Regions from separate parts of the Pseudoalteromonas sp. R86517 genome, predicted to be linked through region 2. Evidence: predicted binding sites of a transcription regulator. Region 2 holds the regulator's gene; each other region holds the start of a gene.

Region 1 (7,836 bases), 1.6 Mb from region 2:
AAAAACTTTAAAAGCGCCGTATGGCGCTTTTAACTGCTTCAAACTAACTCTAATATATTTAAAGCCTGGCGACTTGTTTTGAACTAATACTGGTCACAATATTATTTTCAAAACGGAACAATACAATGTACATCCCACCAATCGAGCCTTTTAGTTTATAAGTAAACTCTTCTGTTTTAACTAATTTGTCGCCATTACCAATATCAACAGCTTCATTAAGCACATCTTTATAAAGTGGTGCGCCCACTACAGCTACAATGTCAGATTTAGTTTTACCCACACTTAATAGATTTCCGTTTTTAAGTCGAAAACTACCTTGGGCAAACGCAAAGCTTGAAATAAAAAGAGATAAAAGCAGGGGAAACACAATACGCTTTTTCATAAGTCATCCTTAAACACACAGTATTTAATGCTAGGTATACAAGGTAATACAGAAAAATGACAGTGAAAAAGAAATAAAGAGGAGGTTAAATGGTCGGTATGGCAGGATTTGAACCTGCGACCCCTGACACCCCATGACAGTGCGCTACCAAGCTGCGCTACATACCGACGTTGTTTGCAATAGTACGTATATTTTATTAAAAATCAATAAGTGATTGTTTGTTTGCGTGTTTATTGTGCAAATGAGCTGAAAAACTTTAAGCTAAGGGCGTATCGCCCTTAGTAAGCACATGCCGTGCAGCGCATGTTAAGCCACCAAACAACACGCCCTAATCTTTATTTAGCCATTGATTGATCGAGTCGTACATTTCATCGCGTATCAGCGGTTGTGCTTCTTTATTTGGATGTAATTGATCTCTTTGCATTAAGTTTGGCTTATCTGCCACATTAAGCATAAAAAAGTTAAGTAAATGAGCATTTGTTTTTTCACTTACTTGTGTAAAACTGTCAGTGAACATTTTACTGTAACGCGGCCCGTAATTAGGGGGAATATAAATTTCCATTAACGCGACCATGGCATTTTCAGCTTGGCTTTTTTCGATTAAATCCGTTAAGTTGGCCTGCATTTTTGTTACCGGAAAACCACGTAAACCATCATTAGCACCAAGCTCAATAAGTACATGGCTTGGTTGGTATTGCGCCAGTAAGGCATCTAGCCTGCGTAAAGCGCCACCGGTAGTCTCGCCACTAATACTGGCATTAATTAGCTCTATATTACGCTGCTCTGCATCGTATTTATCTTGTAACAATTTAACCCAGCCTTGCTCTTGTTTAAGCCCATAGGCTGCACTTAAACTGTCTCCAAGTATTAAAATCGTGTTGTCGGCCGCCGCACTAAGTGGTTTGATAACTAAAAATAAAACGAATACAAAACGTAGGATTGAATGAGTCATATGTCAGCGCTTTCTCAATTAAATATTATTCAAGTAAATGGTTTGTCTAAAGTAGTTTCTACCTTCGAAGGTGAGTTGCCCATCCTCAGCGACATCAGCTTTAATGTCAAGCATGGCGAGTCAGTTGCTATTGTTGGCACCTCTGGCTCAGGAAAATCCACGTTATTAAGTTTATTAGCGGGGCTAGATACCGCCAGCAGTGGTGAAATTACCCTTGATGGCGAGCCGCTACATAAATTAGATGAAGAGCAACGCGCGGCATTGCGTGCTGAAAAAGTAGGTTTTGTATTTCAATCTTTTATGTTGGTACAAAGCTTAACCGCACTTGAAAACGTGATGCTGCCGGCAGAGCTTGCTGGCGAAAGCGATGCCAAAGAGCAAGCTCTAGCCCTATTAGAAAAAGTGGGGCTGAGCCATCGTATTGACCATTACCCATCGCAACTTTCTGGTGGTGAGCAGCAACGTGTAGCCATTGCCCGCGCTTTTATTGGCACACCTAAAATTTTATTTGCCGATGAGCCTTCTGCAAATTTAGACAGTAAAAACGGCAAAATGGTGGAGTCACTATTATTTGATTTAAACCAGCAGCACGGCACAACGCTAATTTTAGTAACTCACGATGAAGCACTCGCGCAAAAGTGCCAGCATATTGTACAAATTGAAGCGGGCTGCTTAGTTAAAAACTCAAAAGAGGACGTAGCGAATGTGGGCTAAGTTAGCGCTTAAATTATTTGCGCGTGAATTTCGCCGCGGCGAACTTACGGTAATTAGTGCCGCCATTGCGCTGGCGGTGTTAACGGTGCTTACACTGTCTATGGTCACTGAGCGAATAGCACAAAGCATAGCGCAAAAAAGTAGCGCGTTTATTGCCGCAGATAGAGTATTGGCAAGCGCCCATGAGCTAGATACGGCGTTTATTAGCAAAGCCAAACAAGAAAACTTACGAACTGCGCAAATGATCTACTTTGACACCATGTTATTTGCCAACGACGAGATGCAATTTACCTCGGTAAAAGCGGCGTCTAACGAATACCCGTTAAAAGGCGAGTTAAAAGTAAAATCATCATTGCTTGGCGAAACACAAGTAGCGCAAGGCGGCCCGAAGCCTGGCAATGTGTGGCTAAGCGAATCAGTTTTTTACAGCTTAAATATTGATATTGGCAGCCAAGTAGAGCTAGGCGCAGCAGTATTTAATGTAGAAAAAGTGGTGGTTGAAGAGCCAGATGCGCCGTTTAATGTATTTTCGAGCAGCCGCAGAGTGCTTATAAATATTGCTGATGTAGCAAAAACTGAGGTTATTCAACCTGGCAGCCGCGTAAATTACCGCCAACTCTACGCAGGCGATGAATCAGATATAACCCGGTTTTATGAATGGTTAAAGCCGCAAATGGCTGAAAACCAACGTTGGTATGGCGTAAAAGATAGGCAGTCGCCCATATCAAATAGCTTAAACCGTGCCGAAAGCTTTTTATTACTGGCCGGTTTGCTGGGCATTATTTTGGCTACGGTTGCTATTGCTGTGTCGGCAAAGCGTTATTGTGAGCGCCAATACGACCCCGTAGCAATGATGAAAACACTTGGCGGAAGCCGTGCATTAATTCGTAAAATATATTTTATGCACTTACTCATGGTGTGTGCTTTAGCGGTTATTGTGGGTTTAGCCATAGGCTACGGTTTACAAGAAATAGCCACTGGTTATTTAGCAAAAAGCATGGATATGAGCTTACCTGCCGCCGGGTTTAAACCTTGGCTGGTGGCCATTAGCACAGGGGTTATATGTGCAGTTATGTTCTCTATTAAGCCACTGCTTGATTTATTTGATATTCCACCGCTTAGAGTATTGCGCCGTAATTTAGGCGACAGACTAGCGGTAAGCCGTGTGCACCTAGGTTTAAGCGCGCTTACGGTGTTTTTATTAATGTGGTTATTTAGTAATAACATTAAAATAACGCTTATTTTATTTGTCTCTACGCTTGCTTTGATTGCGGTTTTGTTTGTTATTTCAAAACTAATATTTGGCGGTGGTCGTAAATTAGGCTTAAAACCAGGCAACAGTTGGTCGTTAGCTATTGCTTCTATACAAAAGCGTGCCAACGTAAATGCGGTGCAGCTTATTAGCTTTTCATTGGCGATAAAATTGCTATTGTTTTTGATTGTGCTTAAAAATGACATGATCTCAGATTGGCAGTCTCAATTACCCGCCGATGCACCTAATGCATTTTTAGTTAATATTACGCAAAACGAACTAGAGCCTGTAAATAATTACCTAGCAGAGAACGATATTTTAGTTTCGGATTTTTATCCAACCATTCGTGGGCGTGTAAATGCGGTAAATGGCGAGCTTGTTGCACGTAAAGTGTCGTTGCAAGATAACGAGAAAAAAGATGAAGAAGCGCGTTCAGGCATCGGCCGTGAGCTTAACTTAACCTGGCTTGATAATGTGCCAGCCCAAAACGAAATTGTGCAAGGCCAGTGGTTTGGTGAAGACGCAGTGGGTGAGGCATCGGTTGAGGAGTCTATGTTAGAGCGCCTAGACGTAGAAATAGGCGACACCTTAACATTTTTAATTGGTGCGCAATCATTTGACGCCAAAATTACCAGTGTGCGTAAAGTAAATTGGGCTACGCTAAAACCTAACTTTTTTATTATTTTAAGCCCCGATGTGCTAAAAGATTTTCCGGCAACGTATATTTCATCTGTGCGTATAGAGCCAGAGCAAAAGAAAGCGTTTAGCCAGTTACTGCGCACTTATCCAACCATTACCGCCATCGATGTAGATAACTTTGTTAAGCAAATACAATCAACCATTGAGCAGGTGTCGTTAGCTATTGGCTTTGTGCTTGCTATTGTGGTGTTGTGTGGCGCATTAGTGCTTATATCTCAGGTGCAAGCGAGCCTTGGCGAGCGAATGCAAGAAATAGTAATACTGCGAACGTTAGGCGCCAAAGGGCGGCTAATTAAAAATGCGACGCTTTATGAGTTTTTGCTATTAGGTGGCTTAGCCGGGTTTGTAGCTGCATTATTTAGTGATGTAGCCTTGCTGATTGTTCAGCAGCAAATGTTTGACTTAGCCGGTAAGTTGCACCCAACAATTTGGCTAATAGGGCCTGTGTCGGGCGGGGTGTTTGTAGCCGCGCTTGGCTACTTTATGATTGCCCGTAAACTTAAACAAAATACCCAAGGCTTAGTACGTGCTTTAGCCTAAGCTATACTTTTAACGCTAAACGCCCGCACTAAGTTGCGGGCGTTTTTGTTTTTACTAGCCACTGGTAATTTATACAGTGCTCTGGCATTATTACCGTTATTGAAAAATAACAATAATGAGTGTGCTGTTTGGCCATTATTTTAGGGATAGACCCAGGTTCGCGTTTAACCGGTTATGGTGTGGTTGCGCATCAAGGCGCTAAATTTACCTATTTAGGAAGCGGGTGCATTAAATTAGCCGAGCATGAGTTCCCCATACGATTAAAAATGATCTACCAAGGGATCACGCAAATAATAGAGCAGTTCTCCCCCGAAACCTTTGCCATAGAAAAAGTATTTATGGCGCATAACCCGGATGCCGCGCTAAAACTTGGCCAAGCCCGAGGAGCCGCCATAGTGGGAGCCTCTATGGCCGACTTACCCGTATTTGAATACTCAGCACGGCAAATTAAACAAGCCGTGGTAGGCAATGGCGGCGCCGATAAGTCGCAAGTGCAACACATGGTAAAAAATATTTTAAAATTACCTGGCACACCGCAAGCCGATGCGGCTGATGCGCTTGCCATTGCAATTTGCCATGCGCACTCAGAACAAAATTTAATAAAACTAGCGGGTAGCGCAAGCAAAACCGTTAGAGGACGTTTAAGGAAATAAATATGATTGGCCGTTTAAATGGCATTTTAGTTGAAAAGCAGCCGCCCGAAATTTTATTAGAAGTAAGCGGCGTAGGCTACGAAGTACAAATGCCCATGACCTGTTTTTACGACTTACCCAATATTGGCGAAAACGCCATAGTGTACACGCACTTTGTAGTACGCGAAGACGCACAACTATTATTTGGCTTTAATAATAAAACCGAGCGTGCGCTTTTTAGAGAACTATTAAAAGCAAATGGTGTGGGCCCCAAACTAGGCTTAGCTATTTTGTCGGGCATGTCGGCGCAGCAATTTGTTAGTTGCGTAAACAACGAAGATGCCACAACATTGGTTAAATTACCGGGTGTGGGTAAAAAAACCGCTGAGCGTTTAGTGCTAGAAATGAAAGACCGCTTAAAAGATTGGGGTAACGATTTATTTACGCCATTTAGCGATAATGCCGTTATAGAGCCTCCTAGCGATGCAACAATTGCCAATAATGCTGCAGACGATGCCGTATCGGCACTTGTCGCGCTTGGTTATAAATTGCCACAGGCGCAAAAAGCAGTAAAATCGGTAAGTAAACCCGATATGTCTACTGAGGTTCTTATTAAAGAATCTTTAAAATCAATGTTGTGAGTAACCCATGATTGAAGCTGATCGTTTAATTGACGCGAGCGAAAAAACCAACGAAGACACCATAGACCGCGCAATAAGGCCCAAGCTTTTAGCCGACTACAAAGGTCAGCCGCATGTTAAGCAGCAAATGGAAATATTTATAGAGGCAGCACGCAGCCGCGGTGAAGCGCTCGATCATCTATTAATATTTGGCCCGCCGGGCTTAGGTAAAACCACGCTTGCTAATATTGTTGCCAATGAGCTTAATGTAAGTATTAAGACCACTTCAGGCCCAGTACTTGAAAAAGCCGGCGACCTTGCTGCATTGCTTACCAATCTTGAAGAAGGCGACGTGCTGTTTATTGATGAAATACACAGACTCAGCCCACAAGTTGAAGAAATACTTTACCCCGCAATGGAAGATTACCAACTCGATATTATGATTGGTGAAGGCCCCGCTGCACGCTCTATTAAATTAGACTTACCGCCGTTTACGCTTATTGGCGCGACGACACGCGCAGGCTCACTTACCTCACCACTAAGAGACCGTTTTGGTATAGTGCAGCGCTTAGAGTTTTACTCAGTAGCTGACTTATCACATATAGTGGGGCGCTCTGCACATTACCTAGATTTACAAATGTGCGACGATGGCGCTACCGAAATTGCAAAACGCTCACGAGGCACACCGCGTATAGCAAACCGTTTATTACGTCGTGTGCGCGATTACACGCAAGTAAAATCAGATGGTACAGTAAATGCCTCCGTTGCTGAGCTTGCCCTTGATATGATTGACGTAGATAAAAGCGGGTTTGATTACATGGACCGTAAATACTTACTTGCCATTATCGAAAAATTTATGGGTGGGCCTGTAGGGCTAGATAATTTAGCCGCCGCCATAGGCGAAGAAAAAGAAACCATTGAGGATGTGATTGAGCCGTTTTTAATTCAACAAGGTTTTATACAGCGCACACCGCGCGGGCGAATTGTGTCAGACAATGCGTATCATCACTTTGGTTTACTCCCGAAACAAGATTAACCCCTCTTTAGCCTGTTACAGTAAATGTAGCGGGCTACTTCCTCTGCTAAATGTAATACCAATTTGCAATAACACTTAATCATTTTGCGAGGCAAACGTGTCGCTACCTGCGTTAAAAATTCTCATTTACGACTGTATGCAGAAGGTATAGCAGTGCAGGAGCAATTGCCAAGAACAACGAAATAGCGAAGTTTTTGCCTAGCTATCAACACGTTTTTCAAGCCTCAACATAGCTCACTTAATTAAGAAAATTAGTATAGTTTTTTAAAACTTACTCAGCTTTCATCCACTTTGTTGCAAATGTAACCAATAAATTAAAATCGTTTTGTAATTCACTTAACGTTAAGACTGGCGTGGCTATGCTGCGTACCATTAAAACCAGTTAGCTTTAAAACAGTAGCAGCATAAGAGATTAGACGTGGCGCTAATTGTGTTAAAAAATTTTACCTTGTTATAAACATGCTTTTTACTGAAAGTAGATAATTTAATGATACGAATTGGTAAAAAAAGATAGTAAATACACCGTTGGTAATTAAACAGATTGTGTAATTTATACCGGTTGTATGCCAAGTTAGCGGTAAAATTTAGGCAAAAAAAAGCCCGCATATAATGCGGGCAAACAACAAGTTGAAGGAAGTAATCCAGGGAACTACGTTTTACTTAATCAGGTTTTATCCAAAAAGAGTAAAACAATGTAATACGATTAAAAATCCTATTACTAAGAACTTGGCTTAATGAAAAATGTTTCATTCAGTGCGTAAGCTCGGTATGGGAGAATAATACGGAATAAGTATTTTTTGTTCAAACTAGAAAATTTAAAATTTCAGATAAGAAAAACTAATCTTATGAATTTTTTTGTTGTTCGAATCTTGTACGTTAATTATTCGTTAACTTTATAAGTGATTGAAAATTAATAAATAACTGGTCTGAGCTGTATTGTTACAGTATTAGTTATATTAGTACATGCAATGTGGCGTGAATTACTTTTGCGTGCTTATGCACTTTTTAT
Region 2 (7,836 bases):
CCTTGCCACCCCATAGCTTGCGTGGTTTCACCTGCTGGTGTGGTTAGTAGTGGCCATACGGCCTCAAAGGTAGGCCAAAGCACCTCGTTGGTCATCGCATTATTCCCAGCGCCGCCAAGCCAAGGCACCGACAGTATGCGGGCGTAAAATAATGCGCCAAAAAAGGCCATAAAAAACATAACTTCAGAGAATATAAACCAGCTCATTCCTTGTCGAAATGAGCGGTCCATTTGCGCTGAATATAAGCCCTGATCAGACTCGCTAATTACATTTTTAAACCAGCTAAAAATCATATACAGCAGCACTGCAATGCCTGCATATAGCAGGTACACACCGCTGCCCCCTTCACTTTCTAAGTTCATGACTGTTAAAGCCGCACCCACTGCAATAAAAAATAACGCCACCGCGCCCACTATGGGCCAAGGACTTTGCTCGGGTACGTAGTAGTTTTCATAATCTTGATTCATGTTACTTGCTCCTAGTTTTACACTAGACATGCAGGCTAGTTATTACTTGCTACTAGCTGCTCACTAATATCAAATACGGTGTACGATAAAGTTAGCTCTTCTACATCGCTCGGCAGTGCAGTATCAACATAAAACAGCAGCTTAAACTCAAGTTCTTCACCCGCTTTTAGCGGTTGTTGATCAAAGCAAAAGCACGCTATTTTATGTAAGTACTTGGCTGCCTTTCCGGGCGATACAGAAGGTACCGCTTGCATTACTTTATCGATATCACTGGTGTTTTTTGCGCTAAACATTACCTCACGCATGGCACCTGGTTTCACATCAACACTGTATTCTTTAGATTTAACAATAAACGGCGCACCACTTTGCGCATGGGTTGTAAAGCTCACACCTATTTCTCGATTTTGTGCAACCTGTGTACTTTGTTTAGCTTGCTCAAGCGACGGCTTGCCATTAAGCCCAGTTATGTCGCAAAACACGTCATATAAGGGCACTAAGGCAAATGCAAAAGCAAACATACCTATACAAATAAGAATTAGGCGCTTTAATAGCGGTGCATGTGTCATTATTTAATTTCCGGCGGCGTAGAAAAAGTATGATACGGCGCAGGAGAGTCCACTTCCCACTCTAAACCTTCAGCACCATCCCATACTTTTGCAGGGACTTTATCGCCCCCTCGGGCACATTTAATTACCACAGCCACAAAGAGTAACTGCGATAAACCAAAGGCAAACCCACCTATGCTTATGATTGCGTTAAAATCAGCAAACTGCAGGGCGTAATCGGGAATACGGCGCGGCATACCTGCCAGCCCTACAAAATGCATAGGGAAAAACAATACATTTACGCTTACCAGCGATAACCAAAAATGCCACTTAGCCAAGGCAATGTTGTACATGTTGCCCGTCCACTTAGGCAGCCAATAATAAGCCCCCGCCATAATCGAAAATATTGCCCCCGTAACTAACACGTAATGAAAGTGCGCCACCACAAAGTAAGTATCGTGATACTGAAAATCAGCAGGCGTTATAGCCAACATCAGCCCCGAAAAGCCCCCTAAAGTAAACAGCACAATAAAGGCAATACTAAATAGCATGGGCACTTCAAAACTTATTGACCCTCGCCACATAGTGGCTACCCAGTTAAATACTTTTACCCCTGTAGGCACCGATATCAGCATGGTCGCGTACATAAAAAATAGCTCGCCAGCAACGGGCATACCGGTCGTAAACATATGATGTGCCCACACTATAAAGCTCAGTAATGCAATAGAGGAGGTTGCGTAAACCATTGAGGCATAACCAAATAGTTTTTTACGTGAAAATGTAGGCACTATGGTCGAAATAATACCAAAGGCGGGTAAAATCATGATGTACACTTCGGGATGGCCAAAAAACCAAAATATGTGCTGAAACATCACCGGATCGCCGCCGCCTGCCGCATCAAAAAAGCTGGTTCCAAAGTATTTATCGGTGAGCACCATAGTGACCGCTCCGGCCAATACGGGCATAACAGCAATTAATAAAAATGCGGTTATTAGCCATGTCCAAACAAATAATGGTAGTTTCATCCATGTCATGCCTGGGGCACGTAAATTAACAATGGTCACAATAACGTTTATTGCGCCCATAATTGAGCTAATCCCCATAATGTGCACTGCAAACACAAACATTGCGGTGTTATCGTTACTGTACGTTGTTGAAAGCGGCGCATAGAACGTCCAGCCAAATGCGGGGCCGCCTCCAGGCATTAATAACGAGGCCAATAAAATTAAAAAAGCGAAGGGTAAAATCCAAAAGCTCCAGTTGTTCATTCTGGGCAGTGCCATATCTGGCGCGCCAATCATGAGCGGTACCATCCAGTTAGCAAGCCCTGTAAAGGCTGGCATTACAGCACCAAACACCATAATTAAACCGTGTACTGTGGTCATTTGGTTAAAAAAGTGTGGGTCTACCAATTGTAATCCTGGCTGAAATAACTCAGCCCGAATAACCATGGCCATTGCACCACCAATTAAAAACATAGTCAGCGAAAAAATTAAGTACATGCTGCCAATATCTTTATGGTTTGTTGTGTATAACCAACGTTTAAAACCTTTGGCTGGGTGGTGGCCGTGGTGAGCGTCATTGGCGTTAGGTTGTTCTACTATGCTACTCATTAGTTCGCCTCCGCATCAAGTGCTGCCTGAATTTCACTAGGTTGGATGACATCACCCGTTTCATTACCCCACGCATTACGTTTATAGGTAATTACCGCTGCAAGTTGTTTAATTGAGAGCTGCTTTGCAAATGCTTGCATTGCAGTTCCTGGGCGGCCATGAATCACTACATCAATGTGATCTTTTATATCACCCAAAACAATGGGGCTGCCTTTTAGCGCAGGAAATACGCCCGGTAAGCCCATACCTGTGGGTTGATGACACGCAGCGCAACTTGCCATATACACTTGCTCACCTAGTGTCATTAGCTCTTCTTTAGGAATTGTTGTCTCAAGCAGTGCTGCATCAGCAAGTGCGGCTTTTTGCTTAGCTTGCTTAGCATCTGCAAGCCATGCGTTAAAGTCCTCTTGCGATTTAGCTTCAACCACCACGGGCATAAAGCCATGATCTTTACCGCACAGCTCTGCACACTGCCCTCGGTAAATACCTTCTTCGTTAATGTTGGTCCACGTTTCGTTGATAAACCCCGGATTGGCATCTTTTTTAACGGCAAAATCGGGGACCCACCAAGAGTGAATAACATCATCAGAGGTCATTAAAAAACGCACCTTTTGATTAATTGGCAGTACTAAAGGTTTATCAACCTCAAGTAAATAATTAGGGTTTTTATTAGCAAGGTTGGCTATTTCGTCTTGAGGGGTAGATAAAATAGAATAAAACTCTACGTCTTCGCCCATATATTCATAATGCCACTTCCACTGTGACCCTGTAATTTTAATGGTTAAGTCGGCCTTACTGGCATCTTCCATCGCAATGAGGGTTTTAGTGGCAGGGATTGCCATGGCAATTAAAATAACAAACGGAATGGCAGTCCAAAGAATTTCTACTTTGGTACTTTCATGAAATTGGGCAGGAACTGCCCCTTTAGATTTACGGTGATGAATCAGTGCCCAAAACATTATTGCGAACACTATCACCCCAATCACACAACATATTAAAAATATGGTCATGTGTAGCTGATATACATTATTACTTATATCGGTTACGCCCTTGCGCATATTGTATTGGCTATTAGCCAGCACTTGCTGCGGGAACATAATCAACACAAGCCACAAGGTAGAGGTCAGTTTACCCATGTGACGGCTCCTTTGATGCTATTGCGAATGCAAAGCGAAGAGGCATACGGCTTAAACGCCAATTCGTTATTTTTATTTTTTAACCAATCTTATTTTTGATTGGTATCGCTAGGACAACAAAAGGTTTGTGTATATTGTGTGTTCTCATAACTAAAAAGCTGTGAGTTATTGTTAGTCCAGCACATTAATGATTAGCTAAAAAACGTACAACAAGCAAGTTTTAGTATAAAAAACAATCAAGTGATATTTTAAAATTGACTAAATGACGACGTATTAAATTGTTATTTAACAGCCAAGATACGAGCAAAATTAAGGGATGTAACACGCCTAGGAAGATAAAAGTATGAGTGAAAAAAAGTTTACAGCCTAAATAATTTTAGGGCGCTTTGAGATGGTGGAAGGTCTGTTTTTAAAACAAAAATGCACACTAAAAAGTGCGCATTTATAGATATTACTTAAAAACAGTTAAAAATTACATCCAGTCGGCATTTCTTATTACGCCAACGGCTAACCCTTCAATATTAAAAGATTCGTTTTCAAGGTCTACTTCAATTGGCGTAAACTCTTCGTTTTCGGCGTGTAATAATACTTTTCGGCCTGCTTTTTCTAGGCGTTTTACGGTTACGTCTTCATCTACTCGTGCAACCACAACTTGGCCGTTTTCTGCTGTTTGAGTACGGTGTACAGCAAGTAAGTCGCCATCCATAATACCTATATCTTTCATACTCATGCCGTTAACACGCAATAAAAAGTCGGCGGCTGGTTTAAACATAAGTGGGTCTATTTTACAGTGACTCTCAACATGTTCTTGCGCCAAAATAGGCGAACCCGCTGCAACTCTACCTATTAATGGTAGACCTAGTTGCTCAGGCTCCTCTTCTTCAACCAATTGAATACCACGGCTTGCGCCTGGTTTCATTTTAATAACACCTTTTTTGGCAAGCGCTTTTAAGTGCTCTTCTGCGGCATTGGCACTTTTAAAACCGAGTGTTTGCGCAATTTCGGCACGTGTAGGAGGCATACCAGTGTCTTTAATAAAAACTTTTATTAGTTCGAGTATTTGAGCTTGGCGTTTAGTTAATGGTCGCATACAACTGGTTTTCCATACAGTACATTTAACTGTGAGTATATACAGTTAAATAAAAATCGCAAATTTAAATTGTGCTTTAAAATAGCTAAATACACCGCACTTGGATAAATTTTAGGTAATTACAGACGTTCAGTATTTAAAATGCTATAAATTTGCTTTCAATATAAAGGAGTAATTATGAGTATTTGGCATCAACCCATCACATTAGAGCTTTGCAAACAGTTAGATGAGGGAATAAACGGCCAAGGCACGCTGATGAAAACCATGGGCATAGAAATAACCGAAATAGGAGATGATTACCTAGTGGCTACCATGCCTGCTATTCCTGAGCATCATAACCCTATTGGTATGGTACATGGTGGCGCAAATGTGGTACTTGCTGAAACCGTAGCAAGCTACGCCGCTAACTTTGTCGTGGACTTTACAAAATTTTATTGTGTTGGACAGGAAATTAGCGCCAGCCACTTAAAGGCCTCTCGAAATGGCACTTTAACCGCCGTTACTCGTGCATTTCATATTGGTAAGCGCAGTTCTGTATGGGAAATAAAAATAACCAATAGCCGCGGCGAGCTTTGCTGCGTATCAAAAATGACCGCAGCGGTTGTCGAGCGCAAATAATTAACTATGGCTACTTTTCGATAGGGTAAATCGTTATTTCCATACCAGCGCCAATGGCAGATATACGTAGCAGTGTATCTGCATGTAGAGCTTGGTTAAAACACTTAGGTGACGTGCCCGACTCAAAGCCTATATCAAACGTTCTGCGCGAACAGCTTAGCCACTGCTTAAGCGCATTACGTGAACACGACTCTATTAATTCACATAAGTGGTTGATTGCTTTGTCTGGCGTGGTTATATCACCTGAGGCTTCAATACGCGCCAATTGACGATATTCGTCTTTGTCATAATGCAAAACCATCGCGTTTTTCTTTAAGTCTGCCACCAGGGCGCTAATATCTTGTTTAGACTCAAGCTCTAGATCTACATTTAAAAATTGAATTTCCGACATTGTCTGCTTTTTACCCTCTTATAGTTTCATCGCAAACTTTAACGCAGTTTTACTTTTATACCAAATCAACTAAGCGCTAAACATGGCTTTATTCATAGAAAATACCTGTTTAAACGCCATTGGCACCTAATTTGCCTTATAAAACGGGTTAGGCTAGTTACGCTTAATTTTACCGTTTATGTATGAAAGTTATACACACACTGTGTAATTAAACGCTTCAGGAGTACAATTATGGCAGATCATGGCCCGCAAATTAAAAACGACGATCAGTACGATGCACTTCGAGATGAAGGCATGAGCAAACAAAAAGCCGCGCGCATTGCTAATAGCAATACTCATAAAACCGCAGTTAAAGGCGGCAAAGCCTCAAAGTATGAGCAGCGCACTAAAAAGCAGCTGTACAATAAAGCTAAAGAGCTCGGCATTAGCGGCCGCTCTAAAATGAGTAAACAAGGGCTAATAAATGCCTTACGTGAGCATTAAACACAGCCTCACTGATTTTTTATCGCTCCTTTTTATTATTTTTATAAAGTTAGAGTAAGCTTATGAATAACTGCGACAAAATGCCGCAGTAAAAGCATGGGCTGCTGTAATACACTAACGCTAAAAATAATAAGAAGCACAAAATGAGAAAACAACTATTTAAGCGCGCTCGAAAACTACATAAGTGGCTAGGCTATTTACTTGCCTTACAAATTTTAGCTTGGCTGTTAGGCGGCTTAGTAATGAGCGCGATACCACTTGAATACGTACACGGTAAGCACCTTGCTAAGCGCACACTTACAAACCCATTTACTCAAGCAGACTACCCCACATCACTCGATAATATTACTGCGCAAGTGCCTAACCCCACGCAAATAGTGTTTGAGCACTTTTTAACGACCCCGCTTATTACTGTTATTAATACTGACGAGCAGCAAAGCTTTAATGGTTTAACGGGGCGCCCTTTTCAGCCACCCACTAAAATACAAATTACCGCTAATGCACAAGCGCATTTACTCATCGACGCTAAGCCAATTAGCACAACGCTTTTAAAACAAGGCACTCGAGAGGTGGGATATAAAACAAATGTGTGGCAAGTACAATTTAACGACACCTTTAATACCACGCTGTATTTAAATGCAATTAACGGCAAAGTTATCACCGTTCGCAGCACACTATGGCGCATATTCGACTTTTTTTGGATGCTACACATAATGGATTACGATGAGCGAGAAGATTTTAACAACCCGCTTCTCATCAGTTTTGCAGCCACCAGCGTACTATTTTGTTTATGCGGTATTATTTTATTAATACAAAACGTTAGGCTAAAAAAACTTACACGTGTTGGTCAATCAAAATAGGGTTGCCGTCTGGGTCGGTAATAATAAAACTTTTATCACCCACAGGCTCAACCTGGATATGAGCGCTTTGAAAATATTCGCTAAGCGCATCAACATCCTTAAACTCTGTAACGGTTTGTGCGTTTTGATCCCAGCCAGGATTGAAGGTCAGCATGTTTTTATCAAACATACCCGAGAACAAGCCAATTAAGTGCTCACCGTTTTTCATCACTAGCCAGTTTTGCTCTATCTCACCTGCAAACTCGCTAAAGCCCAGCTTTTCGTAAAACGCTTTTGAGGCTCTAATATCTTTAACCGTTAAACTTATTGAAAAAGCACCTAGCATAGTCATCTCCTCGCTATTTTTTATATCAGTATAGAGTGTACTAAGCATTGCGGATTAAAATTTGTTCAGGCTTTATCTTTTAGCAGCAAAACTTTAGACTAGCGCCTCCTGTAGTTCACGTATGTGATGGATATGCTTAAATTTATTTTGGCCTTTGTGGCTTGTTGTATTTGTTTTTCTGCATCGAGTGAAGAATTTACCCGTTTTTCAACGGCTAAAAGGCACTTAATTAAAACCCTACCCGAAAACGCCAAAAGCCTTTACTGCGGCTGCGACATTAAAAAACAAGGTAAAAAGCTAATCCCCGA
Region 3 (7,836 bases), 2.4 Mb from region 2:
ATATGAATATCCATTAAGATGACATCAAAATCTTGTTTCTCGAATATTGCAATAGCCTCTAAACCGTTGCTTGCTTTGCTTACCAAATGTTGATCTTTAGAAAGTAATAACGAAAGCAGCTCGGTGTTTTGCTCAATATCATCCACCACAAGTACCCTTAGCGATGGTAATTGAGTGTGCAGGCCATCGAAATGGTCTATTTTTTCTGCATCGCCTTGTTTAAGCGGTAAAGAGAAGTAAAAGCAGCTACCTTTGTTTTCTTCACTGACTAGGTTTATAGTGCCGCCCATTAGCTCTACTAATTGTTTACTAATGGTTGTTCCAAGGCCTGTACCGCCAAAGCGACGAGTAGTGGTGCCATCGGCCTGAACAAACGGCTGAAATATAGCTTTAACACGGTCTTTGGCAATACCTATGCCGGTATCTTGCACTTCAAAAAAGAGCTGATCAGTTTGCGTGGTACTTACAGTTAGCTCAACCGAACCTTGCTCGGTAAATTTAATGGCGTTACCGATGAGGTTAGTTAAAATTTGCCTTAACCTATCTGGGTCGCCATAGTAAGTTGTGGCAACAGAATCTTTAATGTTCAACTTTAAACGCAAGTCTTTCTTTTTTGCTTCAAGCCAAAATGTCGAAATAATGCTATCGAGTACTTGTTTTAAACTAAAGTGAACGGGTTCAATAGTTAGCTTTCCGCGCTCAAGTTTTGCGGTATCAAGCACTTCGTTAAGTAACCTTAATAATGAACGCGCCGCATTATTAACTGTAACCAAGTGTTTTTGCTGTTCTTGGTTTAGCGGAGTGTCCATCAGTAGGTCGCTAAAACCGATAATAGAATTCATCGGCGTGCGGATCTCATGGCTCATATTAGCCATAAAAGATTGCTTAGCGTGCGCTGCTTCTTCAGCTTGCAATTTTGCCTGTTCAAGTTTGTCTTCGTATTCTTTTTGCTCGGTAATATCAACCAATACCCCATCTATCCACTGCGGGTTATTATCTTTATCACAGGTAATACTGCCTTTATCTAATACCCAGGCAACTTTGCCGTTACGGTGGCGAATACGATACTCTACCGAGTACTTTAAACTTGAGGTCATGGCTTGCGCTACGGCTTCGTTTACCGTTGGCTGATCTGTTTTTAAAATAAGGTCGTTAAGTTCAATGCAGCTTTCTGTGAACTCTTCTGGCGTGTACCCTGTTAGCTCAGCCACTGTTGGGCTGATAAATAACATGCTCCAGTTTTCGTCGTACTTACAGCGAAAAGCAGCGCCAGGCATATTATCCATTAAAGAGCGGTACTTTTGCTCTTTTTCAATAAGACTTTGCTGCATAGCGCGTTGTTCGGTTAAATCGGTGATAAAGCCAACATATAACGGCATATGGCCTGGCTGATTAACTTCCCCTATACCTAAGCGAATAGGAAAAAGGTGGCCATCTTTGTGTTTGGCAGACACATCCCTATTTATACCAATTACTTTTCCTAGATCTACATTTTTGGCGTGAGACAAATAGCCATCATGGTGGCGAGCGATTTCATCGGCCATCAGCATTTTTACATTATGACCTTGAACTTCGTTTTCTCGCCAACCAAAAATTTTGCTGGCCGCTTCGTTAAAGCTCAAAATAATGCCGGTGTGATCTATAGTCACAATGCCATCAATAGCAGTGCCTAAAATAGCATTTAGTCGAGATTCATCCGCCGATTTTTCCTCAAGCAGTAAGCGGTATCTAACCATGCCATTTATAACTGCAATGACACAGGTTATAGCAACGGTCGCGGTAGCTACGGCAATAGCCACAAAAGCAAGCTCAGTGGTTGACTCTTCGTAATCGGGTAAAAGCGGAGAGGTTGCAACAAAGCGGGTAGCAGCCATACCCATATAGTGCATACCTGCCACCGCTGAGCCTAAAATAACAGCGGTAATAGCGCGGGCTTGCAGTTGTGATAAATTAGGTAGCAAACGCGTTAAATGATAACGCGTAAAAAGTGCTATGAACGATAAACCAACAGCGACCACAATTGATAAAGCAAATATGATTGCATCATAACGTAGTAACGGGGCCAGCTCCATTGCTGCCATGCCGCTGTAGTGCATTGTACCAATGCCTGAGCCTAGTAAAATAGAGCAAATAATAAGGTGTTTGTATGACCCTTGCGATTTTACTAAAATCGAAAAAGCGTACTGACATGCAATAAACGCCGGTAAAAAAGACAAAACGGTAATGATTGGGTCGTAGTGTATTTCTGTGCATAACGAAAAGGCCAACATACCTATAAAATGCATACTCCAAATACCGGCCGATAAAACAGTGGCACCGGTCACATTGGCTAAGCGTTTATAGCTTTCGAACTTTGTTTGCTTTGCTACATCAACCAACCAGATCGTAAAAAAGGCAGCAAAAATAGCGGTAATGACCGATAAACTAACCAGTATAGGGTTATATGCACCGTTGATAATGAGGCTCGGATCGTGGTCGGTTATAAAAAATGCAGACAGCATAGTGGCTCAAATTAGTATCTTTATTGAACTAGTTTAATAGATTTATTTTATAAATAAACTGTTAATCTAATAATTTATATTATAAATCAGCGAGGTTACTTTTTAGCATTAAAGTATTAACATGCGTAACGTGCTTCATTAATAAGACGTGATTTTGCGTAAATAAAAATAATAATAAACACTGAGCCCACTTATTTATCGCTAAATAACTGCATTGATTAAATAAGGCTTTATAATACGCTTTTATTTATATTTAGAGCATACACCTTGTTTGAGTATCAGCTAAAACGCAGTGCAAGGCGTAAAACAGTGGCAATAAAAGTTAGCCAAAAATTAGTTACTGTTTATGCGCCTACGCACGTGCCAAAACTACAAATAGAACAATGGCTGTTTAGTAAAAAAGAGTGGGTAACTGCGCAATTACATAAACAACTTAATGCCATTGATACTCAACAACACCCGTTTAAAAACCAGCAAATAATGGTTTTTGCTAAGCCATATACCATTACTTTTGCAAAAGGGACACGCTCGCATGTTCAGCAATCCGATAGCGAGTTTACTATTTACACTTCTAATCGAGTAAAAAAACAGCCTGAAAAACGCAAGCAGTTACTTTGCCTTGCCCTTGAAGAAACGCTAACAAACTACATTGAAATGCGTTTAGCTTATTATTGCCAACAGATGTCAGAAGCATTACCGACTAAATTGACGATTGGAAGTTATAAACGTAAGTGGGGGAGTTGTAATTCTCGGCGAGAGCTAACCTTTAGCCTTAACCTTGTTGGGGCGCCTCATCGTATAATTGATTATGTTATTGTGCACGAATTGGCTCATTTAAAGTATTTGAACCACAGCAGCGCTTTTTGGAAGCGCGTAGCTAATTTTTATCCCGATTATAAATCTGCATCAGCATGGCTTAAAAACCACGGGGCAACATTACAGTGGGTATTTGATAATTAGTCTAAAAATGAAGTTTTAAATAGTAATGAAAAAGGTATAGAAAAGGATACTGAAGATAAGAAGTGGTGGAGGGAGCTGGATTCGAACCAGCGAAGGCTGAGCCGTCAGATTTACAGTCTGATCCCTTTGGCCGCTCGGGAACCCCTCCACACTATTTTGTTACATTTGGCCCCACTTAACTTAGCGGTAAGAAAAGTGGTGGAGGGAGCTGGATTCGAACCAGCGAAGGCTGAGCCGTCAGATTTACAGTCTGATCCCTTTGGCCGCTCGGGAACCCCTCCAATGCAACGGCGCTGATAATAGCAAACTGCGTATTTAAGTAAAGAAAAAAGCTAAAGAAATTTGAAATAAAGCCGATAAATATCTACCAGTTATCATAATCGGCTAAAGACTATGCAAATCGATGATTTGTTAATCACAGAGAGTCAACTAAAGACTAGGCTAAATAAAAGTGTGCATGAAAATCGCAGAGGCGAATTCTCACTTTTATTAGCGATGCTATCGCACGATGTGCTGGATTTTAGTCAATTTCACTTGCCAAAAAGTGAAACGCATAGTGCTTATGTAGACGAAGAACAGTTAAGGGAGCGCTTTGGTGCTGGACCAAAGCAATTATTAGCTCCCGAAAAATTTGATATGACCATAGGGCAAGAGCACGCGTCGATGATTGTTCAACAAGGCGAGCAAGCAGGCATGAAAGCAATAAAATTAAGCCACTGCTTAAAGCCTGAGCCACTAGCGATTAGAGATGACAAGTTACATATTCCTTTAACAGTAATCGATAATTGTGAACTATCAGTACGCAGGCGCTTAAATGACACGCACACCGCGCTTGCAAGTCCACAAATGGACGCCGCAGCATTTTATGACGATTTAACTAATGAGGCTATACATAAGCCATTGCTTGTTGCTAACGCATAAAAATAATTTAACACTTGTGCGTTTTAAAAGCCTAAAACACCTTATATTTAATAACCGGTTATGCAATAAAATAGAACAATTCTTTTTTTGTTTAAAAAAAGCATCCACAAATTAAATGCAATTGCTATAATGGCTGCAAATGGTATGACTTGAGTGCCATTATCATTAAATCAAGGTAATTAGGAACGTAATGAAGAAAACATTCACGCTAAATCATGAGAAAATCAAATACCCTCGTATGGTTGATGCTGCAAAGCATGAAGTGAAAAAATATTTGAAAAGAGAGCGCAATAAAACGCTACCTGTTGAAGCTGATTACTGGGCGTTTGACTGTAAGTTTGGCACAAGTGCCGATGATGCCGAAGTTGTTCACGTAGCTGAAATTAACAACAAGATCAGCGAAATCGAAAAGCAGGCGCTTACTTCATTCTATGTTGAGATTTTAGCTAGACCTGCGCAGCGTGAATCGTTCGATCTAGATGATGATGAATAACCAATAGCAATATTGTAGAAAATGGACCTAGATGGTCCATTTTTGTTTATGGCAGTTATTAACGTGTTTAGTGGTATAGAGTAGCGCTTAAATAAAAAGCTATTTTATGCTAAGTGTTTAGCTTATTTTATACACTGTGACACTTTTTATATTTTTTACCGCTTGCACATGGGCAGGGGTCGTTTCTGGCAACTTTTATATCGGCGGCCGGATTAATAATACCCTCTAAATAACGCCATTCACCGTCCTCTTTTATAAAGTCTGATTTCTCATCTAATTCACAATATAAGTTTTGGTAAAAATAATACGCGTTAAAGGCAACATAACCTCGCTCATCACTTTGCTGCGTATCGCGCACAACTAATTTTACAAAGCGGCAGCTATTGGCAAAGTCAGCAATTTCATTTACTGGGTTTTGTGCTTGTTTTTCTTTGGCGTAAGTTTTAAATACATAAGATGCATTTTTTAATGCATAAGCACTAAAGCGCGAACGCATTAGTTGCTCAGGTGTTGTTGGGGTTTTTATATCAAGATGATAAGGCTGGCAACAGTCGCCATAATTAAGCTGACTGTTGCATAAGCAAGCGCTAGTACTAGTTACACTCATAAAATACTAATTAACATAAATTAAAAATGCATTTTACCAAGCTTATTGAGTAAGTGATATTGCTGTAGTGCTGGTTTTTTTAGTAAAGCAAAATAGCTTAGCGCTTCTTTTGTTTAAATTAAGCGATAAATTAACAAGCTGCTGCTCACTTACTATATCTGTCCACGTAATAATGGCTGCAAAGTTCCCATTATGAAGTGCTGAATTAAGTACATACTCTAAATTTACTAAATGCTTTTGTCTTATTACAAGCAGTTTGCTGGTATCTATAGAGCAGCTATCTAGCAAGGCTTTACTAGGCACATGGTCGGGCGCAATCAGTAAGGTCCACGCGTTAGAGCTATTGTATTGGTGCAACACTTTTAGCATCTCAAACGTAGCAGAAATTTCATCTTCTACTTTTATTAAGTTTACCGACTCACTTTCATTATGTTGTTGGTAGCTTTTAACGGTTCTTACGGTAATTGGCTGTAGCATAGGTCTCACTCACTGGGTTTATATACAGTACATGTATACAGTAGTTTATACAGTTGTTGTGTGCAAGCGTTTTTTGTTATTTTTTATACAGTTAATGGTTTTAAAAAATAAATAATAAAAATAACACTTTAAAAACAGTGTGTTATAATTTAAGTCGTGTAAGTGAAAGCTGAGGGTGTTTGCAGTACTGTATAAAGTGTAGCAGCGTTATACAGTACTTAAGGGATGGCTATACAGTTATTTTAGTGTGTTTTACAGTGCTTAGCTGTTAGCTATACAGTAGTTAGTCATTTTTTGGGATTAAGTGGGCAAACTGAATTTGGTGGATTTGCTCATACAAACTGGCTGCATAGCACTGAGCGTCTTTAAGACGTTTGGTGTCGATATATTTTCTTAAATCATTTAAAGCAGCGGTTGCCGGTTCATAGCCTTGGCTGCTGGCTAAACTCAGCCATGCTGCTGCGTGAAATACGCTTTTTGGTACGCCTTGGCCTTTGACAAAAAATAACCCTAAATAAAACTGGGCGCGATGATTTCCGGCCATTGCGGCAAGGCGCATCCACTTAGCTGCCAACGGTGCCTGGTTATGCTTTAAATAATACAGTGCTTTGTTAAGTGTTGTTTGCTCACTTACATCACTCTTGTTTTCAGCGCTGTGGTTTGTAGGCTGTGTTACAAAATCTAAAATATTGTTTAATTGCTGCTCTAAGTCTTGTCCGCTAGGCTGAGTCTTATTCATATATTTTCTTTTTTATAGTTTCTACGTCAACAGTTTAGTATATCGCAAGGTAAAATGTCCTGTTTATACTTAATTTTATGGTAAAATCACGTCACTTTTTACTATCACAAGTCTATTATGCTCGAAGCTCTATTTAAACTCCGCGAAAACAACTCCAATGTGCGACGCGAAAGCATTGCTGGAATCACTACTTTCATTACTATGGTTTACATTGTATTTGTAAACCCTGCAATGCTTGCGGAAGCAGGCATGGATCAAGGTGCTGCATTTGTTGCTACCTGTATTGCGGCTGCTATTGGCTGTTTTATTATGGGATTGTGGGCTAATTACCCTTTAGCACTTGCGCCGGGCATGGGTTTAAACGCATTTTTTACTTACGGTGTTGTACTGGGCATGGGTTATAGCTGGCAAGCTGCATTAGGTGCGGTATTTATGTCTGGTTGTATATTTTTAATATTAAGTTTGTTTAAGGTCAGAGAGTGGATAATTAATGCTATCCCTCTGGTTTTAAAGCAGGCTATTGCCACTGGTATTGGTGCGTTTTTAGCGTTAATTGCGCTTAAAAATGCAGGCATTATTGTTTCAAGCCCAGCTACATTAGTACAGCTTGGCGATATTACTTCGGCAGGTCCTTTATTAGCTATTTTAAGCTTTTTTGTCATTGCTGCTTTGCTTTATCGTGATATAAAAAGCGGCGTACTTATTAGCATTTTGCTAGTAACGGGCATTGCGTTAAGCCTCGACTTAGTTGAGTACCACGGCGTAATGTCAATGCCACCGTCTATTTTACCTACCTTCATGCAACTTGATTTTGCAGCAGCCTTTGAGCTTTCTATGCTGAGTGTAATCTTTGCGTTTTTGTTTGTTGATTTATTTGATACATCAGGCACGTTAGTTGCTGTAACTCAAAAAGCAGGCTTAGCCGATGAAAAAGGCAATATGCCACGTTTAGGGCGTGCTTTAAGTGCCGATAGTACAGCTACTATTGCGGGTGCAATGTTAGGTACTTCTACCACTACTTCTTATATTGAGTCTGTGGCCGGTGTATCGGTTGGTGGGCGTACTGGCTTAACAGCTGTTGTTGTGGGTATATGCTTTTTACTAATGATGTTTTTTGCGCCGCTTGCGCAAATGGTGC

The links. Region 2 encodes LexA, which represses DNA repair genes until DNA is damaged. Its sites were predicted from a motif close to TACTGTATNNNNATACAGTA; they were not measured.
Region 1: the regulator LexA is predicted to act here: its motif matches at 4,599-4,618, upstream of ruvC (crossover junction endodeoxyribonuclease RuvC).
Region 3: the regulator LexA is predicted to act here: its motif matches at 5,983-6,002, upstream of SJY38_RS04820 (SulA-like leucine-rich domain-containing protein).

Annotation. Positions count from the first base shown of each region.
Region 1 is NZ_JAXHCB010000001.1:1,850,566-1,858,401, reverse strand. It holds gene SJY38_RS08320 (hypothetical protein) at 59-382, opposite strand; tRNA gene SJY38_RS08315 (tRNA-Pro) at 473-549, opposite strand; gene SJY38_RS08310 (arylesterase) at 711-1,334, opposite strand; gene SJY38_RS08305 (ABC transporter ATP-binding protein) at 1,335-2,048, shown strand; gene SJY38_RS08300 (ABC transporter permease) at 2,038-4,539, shown strand; gene ruvC (crossover junction endodeoxyribonuclease RuvC) at 4,668-5,192, shown strand; gene ruvA (Holliday junction branch migration protein RuvA) at 5,195-5,812, shown strand; gene ruvB (Holliday junction branch migration DNA helicase RuvB) at 5,820-6,827, shown strand.
Region 2 is NZ_JAXHCB010000001.1:3,485,493-3,493,328, reverse strand. It holds gene SJY38_RS15795 (cytochrome c oxidase subunit 3) at 1-467, opposite strand, end outside; gene SJY38_RS15790 (cytochrome c oxidase assembly protein) at 503-1,033, opposite strand; gene ctaD (cytochrome c oxidase subunit I) at 1,033-2,625, opposite strand; gene coxB (cytochrome c oxidase subunit II) at 2,625-3,761, opposite strand; gene lexA (transcriptional repressor LexA) at 4,234-4,851, opposite strand; gene SJY38_RS15770 (PaaI family thioesterase) at 5,029-5,469, shown strand; gene SJY38_RS15765 (hypothetical protein) at 5,480-5,860, opposite strand; gene SJY38_RS15760 (Rho termination factor N-terminal domain-containing protein) at 6,092-6,343, shown strand; gene SJY38_RS15755 (hypothetical protein) at 6,487-7,203, shown strand; gene SJY38_RS15750 (VOC family protein) at 7,178-7,528, opposite strand; gene SJY38_RS15745 (endonuclease) at 7,655-7,836, shown strand, end outside.
Region 3 is NZ_JAXHCB010000001.1:1,067,794-1,075,629, forward strand. It holds gene SJY38_RS04785 (MHYT domain-containing protein) at 1-2,501, opposite strand, end outside; gene SJY38_RS04790 (M48 family metallopeptidase) at 2,811-3,461, shown strand; tRNA gene SJY38_RS04795 (tRNA-Tyr) at 3,525-3,609, opposite strand; tRNA gene SJY38_RS04800 (tRNA-Tyr) at 3,658-3,742, opposite strand; gene SJY38_RS04805 (VC2046/SO_2500 family protein) at 3,855-4,382, shown strand; gene SJY38_RS04810 (DUF6172 family protein) at 4,573-4,875, shown strand; gene SJY38_RS04815 (YchJ family protein) at 5,003-5,482, opposite strand; gene SJY38_RS04820 (SulA-like leucine-rich domain-containing protein) at 5,525-5,959, opposite strand; gene SJY38_RS04825 (tetratricopeptide repeat protein) at 6,243-6,698, opposite strand; gene SJY38_RS04830 (NCS2 family permease) at 6,816-7,836, shown strand, end outside.